One region of the Desulfonatronum lacustre DSM 10312 genome, then DNA from elsewhere that is predicted to be linked to it. Evidence: predicted binding sites of a transcription regulator. Region 1 holds the regulator's gene; the other holds the start of a gene.

Evidence for each region. The regulator sigma-54, encoded in region 1, starts transcription at its own class of promoters, with help from an activator protein. The targets are predictions, from matches to a motif close to CTGGCACGGNNNNTGCTT.
Region 2: a site for sigma-54 is predicted at 2,970-2,987, ahead of DESLA_RS0109285 (YeiH family protein). Genes of this name have one in related genera too.

Annotation. Positions count from the first base shown of each region.
Region 1 is NZ_KI912608.1:1,739,467-1,744,599, forward strand. Features, by position in the region: gene rapZ (RNase adapter RapZ) at 1-804, opposite strand, end outside; gene DESLA_RS0108195 (PTS sugar transporter subunit IIA) at 873-1,322, opposite strand; gene hpf (ribosome hibernation-promoting factor, HPF/YfiA family) at 1,326-1,871, opposite strand; gene rpoN (RNA polymerase factor sigma-54) at 1,945-3,378, opposite strand; gene lptB (LPS export ABC transporter ATP-binding protein) at 3,442-4,167, opposite strand; gene DESLA_RS0108215 (LptA/OstA family protein) at 4,164-4,727, opposite strand; gene DESLA_RS0108220 (LptA/OstA family protein) at 4,728-5,133, opposite strand, start outside.
Region 2 is NZ_KI912608.1:1,972,565-1,977,697, forward strand. Features, by position in the region: gene DESLA_RS0109275 (sigma-54-dependent transcriptional regulator) at 1-674, shown strand, start outside; gene DESLA_RS0109280 (hypothetical protein) at 799-1,059, opposite strand; gene DESLA_RS0109285 (YeiH family protein) at 1,096-2,850, opposite strand; gene DESLA_RS19685 (sigma-54-dependent transcriptional regulator) at 3,243-4,673, shown strand; gene DESLA_RS0109295 (P-II family nitrogen regulator) at 4,730-5,065, opposite strand; gene DESLA_RS0109300 (DUF1538 domain-containing protein) at 5,068-5,133, opposite strand, start outside.

The sequences.
Region 1 (5,133 bases):
CCGCCCTCCGGTGCATCCCAGGGCCATGGTCAACCGATACCGGCCTTCCACCGCGTACAACGGCAACAGATACCGTAAAAAATCCTCGAACCGACCGATAAAGTCCTTTCCCGGGTCGTCCCCCAGCACGTAGCGGGCAATGGGCTCGTCCAGACCGGACAGGGGGCGCAGTTCCGGGTCGAAGTAGGGATTGGGCAGAAACCGCAGATCAAAGACCAGATCCGCCTCCAGAGGAACGCCGTACTTGAAGCCGAAGGAAATCAAGTGAATGCGCATCCCTTCGCCGAGTTTCTGATCCAGGGGCCATTTCTCCTGAAACACCCGTCGCAGGTCGTGGATGGAAAAATCCGACGTATCCACCACCAAGTCGGCGTGCTTGCGCAACCCCTCCAGCATGATCCGCTCACGGAAGATGGCTTGGTCCAATCCCATGCCCTGGGCTTCCAGGGGATGCGGACGGCGGGTGGTGGCGTAACGCCGGATCAGCACGGCATCCCGGGCCTCCAGAAAGACCAGTTTCGGACACATCCCGGCCAGGTCCATCCGCTCCACGAACTGCTCCCATTGCAGGGCGAAGTCCGGTTGGCGCACATCCAGCCCCAGGGCCACCCCGGCGTACTGGTTCAGCTTCATCTCCTCGGACAGGGTCAGCAACCGTCCGGCCAGCCCGGCCGGCAGACCGTCCACGCAGTAGTACCCCAGATCCTCGAAGACGTTCAGGACCGTACTTTTTCCGGCCCCGGACTGTCCGGTGATCATGACCAGGGAGAGTTCGCACGGTTTTCGCGGTTGGTCTGCGCTCATCGCGGTTTGCCTTTTGGGGTAGGGGCACGGTGCGCCGTGCCCCTACGGTGTGGACGAATAAAATACCATCACGCCGAACTGAGGGCGTCCCAGAAAAGCTCCTTGTCCTGGGCCGTGAGAAAGGCATGCCGAAAGGTCTCGTCCTTGAGCAGCCGGGTGATGGACGCCAGGATGCGCAGGTGCATTCCGGCGACCTGTTCCGGGGCCAGGACCATGAAAAAAATATGGCACGGTTTGCGGTCCAGGGCGTCGAAATCCACGCCTTCGGAACTGCGTCCGACCACCAGCACGATCCTGTCCAGCCCCTCCAGCTTGCCGTGGGGAATGGCCACTCCTTCGCCGATGCCCGTGCTCCCGAGACTTTCCCGGTCCTTGAGCACCCGAAAGGCCGCCTCGGCATCCAGACTCGGCACGTTTTGGGCCAGCACGGCGACCAATTCCGCCAGCACTTCCGTCTTGTTCCTGGCTTGCAAATCGGGGAGCAGCAAGTCCTTGCTCAAGAAATCCTTGAGGACCATCGACTAGATACCCGGGTCGATCAGACCGAAATCGCCGCTTTTCCGGCGGTAGATGACGTTGACGCGCTCGATGTCCGCGTTGAAGAAAACCAGGAAATCGTTGCCCAGGGCTTCCAATTGCATGGCCGCCTCGTCCACGGACATGGGCTTGGGCTCGAAATTGTCGGTTTCCGTGATGGTCTGGGCCCGCTTGCCGGTCTCGTCCTGGGTAAAGGTGATCACGTCCACCCGCGCGGACTGGCTCTTCTGACCGCGACGATGGTCCTTGTTCTTCTCTTTGGTCTTGCGCACCTGAGCCTCGAGCTTGTCCAGGACCAGGTCGATGGTGGAGTACATGTCCTCGCTTTCGGTGGTGGCGGAGAAATGCATGTCCTTGCCCGTGAGGATCACCTCGGCCATATGCCGATACTTTTCCACGGAAAGGTTGACGGCCAGTTCGCCCTGATCTTCAGGACGCAGGTAACGGTTGATTTTATTGAAACGCTCGCCGGCGTAGCCCTTGAGGTGATTGGACGGCTCGAAATTCTTGAAAGTAAAAGTTATTTCCATGCGACACCTCCGAAGTAAAACGGGTTCTGGGTTGGTTTGAGGTTGTTCGCTCCGTTGGGAGCATCCGGGATGGCTAAAAAATGGCCTTGCGCTTGGAAGACGACTCGATGTTCAACGCCATGCGGTACTTGGCCACGGTACGGCGGGCGATGTTCACGCCCAGGGACTTTTTCAAAAGTTGCGAGATCAGTTCGTCGCTGAGCGGACGCTTGGGGTCCTCTTCGGAAATCAGCTTCTTGATCTCCGCCTTGACGCTTTCCGAGCCGGCCTCCGACCCGTCGTCCATACCCAGGGCGCTGTTGAAGAAAAATTTCAGTTCATACGTTCCATGGGGCGTGCTCATGTATTTGCTGGTCGTGATCCGGCTGACCGTGGACTCGTGCATGTTGATGTCCAGGGCCACATCCTTGAGGATCATCGGCTTCAGATGCGTCACCCCATGGCGAAAAAAATCAATCTGGAACCGGACGATGCTTTCGGCGACCTTGTGCAGGGTCCGCTGGCGCTGGTACAGGCTTTTCATCAACCAGTGAGCGGATCGGACCTTTTCCTGAATGTAGTCCCTGGTCCCCTTGTCGTGAACGGACAGCTCCTTGGCGTAGGCCTCATTGACCATCAAACCCGGTATCTCGTCCTCGTTCAGAACCACGATGAAATCGCCGCCGTGCTGGAGGATGTAAACGTCCGGGCTGGTGAACTGAGGATCATCGGAGCCGAAGCTCTTGCCGGGCATGGGGTCCAGGCGCTGGATGCAGTCCAGGTAGTGTTTGATTTCCTCCATGGAGAGCTTGAACTTCTTGGCCAACGGCTTGTAGCGACGTTTTTCCAGCTCCTCCAGATGATCCTTGACCAGGGAGACCAGAATCGGGTCGTCCAGCCCCAGTTCGTCCATCTGGACCAGCAGGCACTCCCGCAGGTTCCTAGCGCAGACCCCCACGGGGTCCAGGCGTTGCATGATCCGCAGGATCCGCTCCGCCTCCTCCGTCTCGCAGCCGGCCATGGCGGCGATGTCCTCAATGGATTCGCAAAGATACCCCACGGCATCCAGGTTGCCAAGGATCACCTCGCTGACGGCCAATTCCCGCTCCGACAAGGCCGAAAGCCGCAACTGCCAGGAAAGATGGCCGATCAGCGTGGACTTGCCGGCCAGCCGGGCCTCGAAACTCATGCCCTCTTCCGGGACTTCCCAGTCCCGGCCCTGGATCTGTCGACTGATGCTGGAAAATTCTCCCAGGTAGTCCTGCCACTCCGAATCGTGAAGCTGCCGGGGCTCCTCGACGTTGACGGACTGGAACCGATCCTCGGCAGGGTCTTTTATCGGGGTCTCCACCGTCTCATCGATGCCTTCCGGCGCGATCTCCAATACGGGATTCTCCAGCAATTCCTGCTGGATGCTTTCCACCAGCTCCAGCCTGGAAAGCTGAAGCAGCTTGATGGCTTGTTGCAGTTGGGGGGTCATCACCAACTGCTGCGTCAACTTCAGTTGCTGGCGCAGTTCAAGAGCCATGTCGCGTTTTCGCCTCCATGACCGGGCTGACCGGTTGGAACGCCAATCCCGATTGTTGATCAATCATAAGCAAAAGTCCTCACCGAGGTAAACTTTCCGAGCGATGGAATCGGCCACGATGGCTTCCGGAGACCCTTCAAAAATGGCCCGTCCTTCGAAGACGATGGATGCTCTGTCGCAAATCTTCAGCGTTTCGCGGACGTTGTGATCCGAAATCAACACACCGATCCCCCGCTCCTTGAGGGACATCACGATCTCCTGGATGTCGTCCACGGCCAGGGGGTCGATACCCGCGAAGGGTTCGTCCAGCAACATAAATTTCGGATTCCGGATCAGGGCCCGGGCGATTTCCAGACGGCGGCGCTCCCCGCCGGAGAGAAACATGGCCTTCTGGTCGGCCAGTTTGGAGATGCCCAGTTCCTCCAGCAGGGCCTCGGCCTTTCTGCGCTGCATGGCCGGGGTGAAGTCCGTGTACTCCAGGATGATCCGCAAATTCTGCATCACGGTCAGCTTTTTGAAGACCGAACTCTCCTGGGGCAGGTAGCTCAGCCCCAGCCGGGCCCGCTCATGCAGCGGCCAAGTGGTGATCCGCTTTCCGTCCAGGTCCACCACCCCGCTGGTGGGCTTGATCACCCCGACCAGCATGTAGAACGTGGTGGTTTTCCCGGCTCCGTTGGGACCTAAAAGGCCGACGATCTCCCCCTGCTCGACCCGGATGGAAATATCCCGGACCACCTCTTTCTGGCCGAAGCTTTTGCGCAGACTCTTGCCGGAGAGAAGGGCCTTCACCGCGCCCCCTGTTCCCGAGGCAAAAGAAACATTCCTTCCACTCGACGATCGGTGCGTCCCTGCACATCCACCTCTCTTTCTTCAACATTGAGCGTGATCACGTTGCCTTCCAACCGGGTCCCGCCTTCTTCCACCCGGGCGTTGCCTTCCAGACGCAGGACGCTCTGGTCCACCCAATAGGTGGCCATGTCGCCGTGGCCGACACGGTCCTCGTGCTTCAGAAAGACCTGGCCAAAAGCGATCATTTGTTCAATGTCCACTTGAGCTTCCATGTCCTGTTCCGGAGCCATGCCCTCGGGTCGAGCCTCCCGGGGAAGGGTTCGCAAAAGCACTACCAGCCGCTCCGAACGGAGCTGAAAATTCGGCCTGTCCACCCGCACGTCCCCCATGAACTCGATCTGGTGATCGCGATGGGAGTAGCGCAGCCGCTCGGACGTGATCCGCGTCGGGATGGCCTGCTCTTCCGCCGAAGAACTCCAACCCGGAAACAGGAACAGCGCCACAAAAACGACCGGAAACGTGACCCGCAAAAGCCAGGTCAATGAAAACCGAGTTTCCATTTACAACCCGTGTCCGAAACTGTCTTTGGCAATGATCACTTCCACTCCGCCCTCGGCGTTGACCACCCAGGTGTGCAGGTCAACGTCGCCCCGCTTCGAGCGCAATTGCAGTCCTTGGCGGTCCAGGAGGATGTCACCGTGCAGAAAAATGGTTTCATCCACCTGAACGAAAACAGCCTCGTCGGAATTGAGATACGTCGGACCATATTCCATATGCACTCCGGACCAAAGCCGGATATCGCTGGTGGCCTGATCCACCTCCCCCAGGGGGGCGCTGACGATCACGGGAATGTCCCGACCATCCAGACTTTTTACGATGGTCGGGGCGTTGAGCAACACCATCTGTTGGCCTTGGTCGTAGGACGCGGACAGAGCCCGCAGGGTCCACAGGGTTCGCCCCTCCTGG
Region 2 (5,133 bases), 230 kb from region 1:
CGGACATCCCGGTTTCTGTGCAGACCAAACTCCTGCGCGCCCTCCAGGAACAGGAAATCCGCCCCCTGGGCAGCAGCGGGAACAAAAAGGTGGATGTCCGGATCGTGTCCACCACCAACCAGGATCTGGAGCATAAGATCCAGGACAAAAGCTTTCGGGAAGACCTGTTTTACCGCCTGAACGTGGTCAGCGTCCGCACCCCGCCCCTCAGGGAGATCGTCGACGACATCCCCCTGCTCGTCCACCACTTCAACCGCTTGTCCGCCGTCGAACTGAACACCGCTCCCAAGATCGTCTCCTCGGACCTCCTGGAGGTCCTGATGCACAGGGAATGGCCGGGAAATGTCCGGGAATTGAAGAACTTCGTGCGCAGACTGATCATTTTCTGCCCTGGCGAGGAGTTGAACCTGTCCGTCCTGAAAATGGTCGACGGCCGGCACTCCACGCGTCCCACAACGGAAAACGCGGCGGGAACCGGCGAGGTCGAATCCTACGCCGAAGCCAAGGCCAGGGCGGTCAACGCCTTTACCGCGGAGTACGTGGGCGACCTCCTCTCCAAGGCCGGAGGCAACGTCTCCCAAGCCGCCAAAATGGCCGACATGAGCCGGGTGGCCCTCCAGAAGATCATCCGCAAGATGAATATTAGTCCGGTGGAGTATCGGGCGGAGTCGTGAACTGAGAATCGACCGCGGTTCCTGGACAGCAATAAAATGAAGCGGCCCTGGAAAACCGAGATCGGTTTTCCAGGGCCGCTTTTTTGTTTATCCGGAGCCTTGGCCGTCCGCCGGGCGGACCGGGCTACTGGTTGCGCAGGGTATTGCGGATATGCATTTGGGCGAGCGCTGTGTTCTCGCACTGGGAGTACCAGTAGGTACCGGTATCCACGTTGGAGTCGGCGATGGCCTCCATCACCGGGCGAATGTGCGGCAGGGTCTGGCCCCAGGGCAGCACGACATAGGCCATCACCCAGACCAGGATCACGCCGACGGCCAGTCCGATCCAGCCTTTCAGCTTCCCGTGGCCGCGCCGACCGCCCTGATCGTCTTTTGACGCATGCATGACCGCTCTCCCTTGGATTTTACACCCGACCAACGATTAGCCCATCAGACTTTCGGTGACGTGCGGGAATACCACGAAGTACATCAGGTAGGCCACGAGCAGCGTCAGGATCAGGTTCAGGGTCTGCCCGCAGACGTACAGGATGACCGGCTTGCCGCCCTTGAAATGTTGGGCCATTGACCGGAAGTCGGAGGACAGGCCGATGCTGGCAAAGGCCAGAATGAAGAACCATTCCCGGATCGGGCGGGAGAAGCCGCGCAGCACCCCCTGGTCGATCATCACGTCGCCGACGCTGCCCATGGTGATCAGCATCCAGGAAAAAATGATTGAGGCGGCGATGAAGCCCAGCACGAACTTGGGAAAGCGGTACCAGATTTCCATCTTGCTGACCTGCTGACCGGGCACGCAATCCACCCGGGCGCACCAGTACACGGCCACGCCGAAAGCGATCACGCCGATGAGGATGTTCTGGATCATCTTCACGGTCGCGGCCACGAACATCCCGACCTCGCCCAGGAAGGCTCCGGCCGCCACCACCGCGCCGGTGGAGTCGATGGTCCCACCAATCCAGGCGCCGCCTAGGACCGGGTGCATGCCCACGGAGACGATGAAGGTTGGCAGGGCGATCATCATGATCGCGGTGAAGAGCATGGACAAGCCCACGGCGATGGTCAACTCCTCCTTCTTGGCCCGGCAGGCCGCGGCCGTGGCAATGGCCGCGGACACGCCGCAGACGGACATGTCCGCGGAGATCGTGATGTTCAGGGTCTTGGACTCCATCTTCAGAACCCGCTGCCCGAAGATGTAGGTCAGGATGAGCACCGTGGGGGTGACGACCCAGGCCACGACCACGCCGGCCTGACCGATGAGCATGATCTTGCTGAACAGGATTTCAGCGCCCAAAAGTACCAGGCCGGTCTTGATGTAATACTCGGTCTGCAGGGCCGGTTTCAGGAAGTTCGGCACGCCCACGGTGTTACTGATCAGCATGCCCCCGAGAATGGCCCAGATCAGGCCGCCGAAACCATATTCGCGCATGGTATTCTGTTGACCGATCATCTCCGCGACAACAGCCAGCAGGAAAACGAACCAAAAGCCCTTCATCAGGTTGGTCGAACCGATGCTCATGAACCGGGCACCGACACCGAAAAAAAGCGTAAAGAGAATCATGATCCCGACCATATAGGGGATCTTGTTGTAGGCCTGGACCGTGGCTCTGGAGCGCAGGCTGCCCCGCTCCTTTTCCCTGGCCTGACGCCATTCCCGAATTCCCGCCTCGGCCTCTTCGTTGAGGGTTTCGTTGCGGAACCCTTCCTCAGCGGCCAGCGACTGGAGCTCCTTGGCCCGTTCCAGAGCGGCCTTGGTCGCTTCCTGAGCTTCCTTGTAGGCCGGTTCGGCCGCGGCCCGCCGCTCCGCGGCCGCGGACTCGCTCAGATAGAAGGACTCCATGGGGCTGCTCGTCCACCGGCCCGGCATCTCCAGCCACTTGGCGATAGTTTTGCCGTGGGGCTCATTGCGCGCCCGCAGTCCGGACATGGCGTCGTTGGCCCCGTGCCATTCGATGGTATGGAACGGCGCGCGGGCATCCTCGACGGCCATGGTTGCCTCGGCCTTGGCCAGTTTCTCGTGCATGTCCGCCGGCGGTCTGGGTAAAAAAATGACCAAGCCAATGACCAGGATCGCAAAGCCCAGCCAAATCGCCCACCAGTCCTCCTTTTTCCACAGTTCGGACCATTCCCATTTTCCACGGTCGATGACGATATCGGATTGCTGCTTCGAAGCTTCGGCCATTTCGCTTCCTCCTGAGAAAAGGTGTTCGTGAATGATCAAGGCCCTGGACGCGGGGAGCCTCAAAACGCGGCTCGTTCCCAGGACCTGCCCGTTCCGGGACCATCCCGGCCTTCTCGCGGAAGCAAAAAGCAAGCCTGACCAGCTTCAAAAAGAAAACACCATTTTTTCAGTATATTGCAAGAACACAAAAGCGCAGATGCCATCCTGGGTTGATGCTATCCCTGCTTGGCATTGCAAGCCTGGATTTGCATTTCAAAGGCGGAAATTTACAAGGCGTTGAAGGCCGAGTAGGATCTTGGCGCAATCCTGTGCGGCCGGAATCGCGACGGGAAGGACGCACCCGCCCTATCCGGCCACAAGGTCTTCAACCCTTTTCGAGGTTCCAGCTCCATATGACCCAGCAGCAACTCCTGATCATTGACGACGAAGTGGATATGCTCCAGGGGCTGAGCCGCGTGCTCTCCCTTGAATTGGAAGGTGTTTCCGTGGTCACCGCATCCAATCCGGTGGAAGGGCTGGAACTGATCGGCACGCGCACCTTTGAGCTGATTCTGCTGGACATCCGAATGCCGGAGATGGACGGGATGGCTCTGCTCGCCCGCATCCGAGAGACGGACCCCAACGTCACCGTGATCATGATGACCGCCTACGGCAGCATTGAGACCGCGGTGGAAGCCATCCGGCAAGGGGCCTACGACTTCGTGACCAAGCCTTTTGAAATCCCCGACCTGCTGCGGGTTCTGCGCAAGGGTCTGGAACGCGGTCGACTGATCCGCGAAAACCTGAACCTGCGGGCCAAGATTTCGGAACAAAACTCGTTCGCGAACTTCGTCGGCCAGACCGCGCCCATGCGCCGACTCTACGACACCATCCAGGCCTTGGCCCACACCAATTATACGGTGCTCATCCGCGGCCAGAGCGGCACGGGCAAGGAGTTGGTCGCCCGGGCCATCCACGACCTGAGCAAGCGCAAATCCCGCCCCTTTCTTGCGGTGAACTGCCCGGCCATCCCGGAACAGCTCTTGGAGAGCGAGCTGTTCGGGCACAAAAAGGGAGCGTTTACCGGAGCGGATACGGACTATGTCGGGCTTTTCGAAGAAGCCGACGGATCGACACTGCTTTTGGATGAAATCGGCGATATTCCCGTCACCCTGCAAACCAAGTTGCTGCGCGTGCTCCAGGAGCAGGAACTGCGGCCTTTGGGCGGGGTTAAGAGCAAGAGGATCAACGTGCGCATCCTGGCCAGTACCAACCAGGACCTGGAAAAGAAGATCAACGAGCGGACCTTCAGGGAGGATCTGTTTTACCGGCTGAACGTGGTCACGGTCCGTACGCCGACCTTGCGGGATATCCGTGAGGACATTCCCCTGCTCGTGGACCACTTCAGCAAAAAATTCTGCGCGGAACTGGAAATCCCGACCAAACGCTTTTCCCCGGCGGCCACGGAAGAACTGATGCGCCGCAACTGGCCGGGCAACATCCGGGAGCTGCAAAACTTCGTCCGCCGGATGCTGATTTTCTGCAAGGATGAAGAAATCGAAACCCTGCACATCCACGCCGTGGAACACCCCGGCGCGAGCCCCGTACAGTCACTGGTCCTTCAATACGCCAACATGACCCTGGAGCCCTACATCGAGGCCCGCAACCGGATGCTGGAACAGTTCACCCGCTCCTACGTGCAAAACCTGCTCTTCACCACCAACGGCAACATCTCCAAGGCCGCCAAAATGGCCGGACTCAGCCGGGTGGCCGTCCAGAAGATCATGCGCCGCATGGGGCTGCACTCTCCGGACTTCCGGACCACCGTCCACTCTCCGCAGTAGCCGGCGGAAGGTCCGCAGGGGGGAGACTCGCCCGGCGACAAGGAAGATGAGCCGGGTCAGGTCTCCGGCTGGCACATGTGGCAGATGCCGACGACCTTTTTCAGGTCCACCACGAAGGCGATGCCCGCGCCGGGTGTGTTCAGGTTGCCCTGGACCAGAATGGCGTCAAGAACGGTTTGGGTTTTTTCCTGGGGGACGATGGTCAAAATGATGTCCTTTTCCGGCTCGATGGGGATGCCCCACAGTTTCTTTTGCTCCCGGATTCCGGTGCCCCGACCGGGAATGATCGTCCCCCCCTCGGCCCCGGCGGACTTGGTGGCCGAAATAATGGTCTCGCTGCCGCCCTTATTCACGATGGTGACGATCAGGTCAAAGGGAATATTCAGGTCCACGCTCAACTCCTTTTCTTCACGGAAGTGACGATCAGTCCAAGGACCATGACCGAGAGAATCGGGGCCAT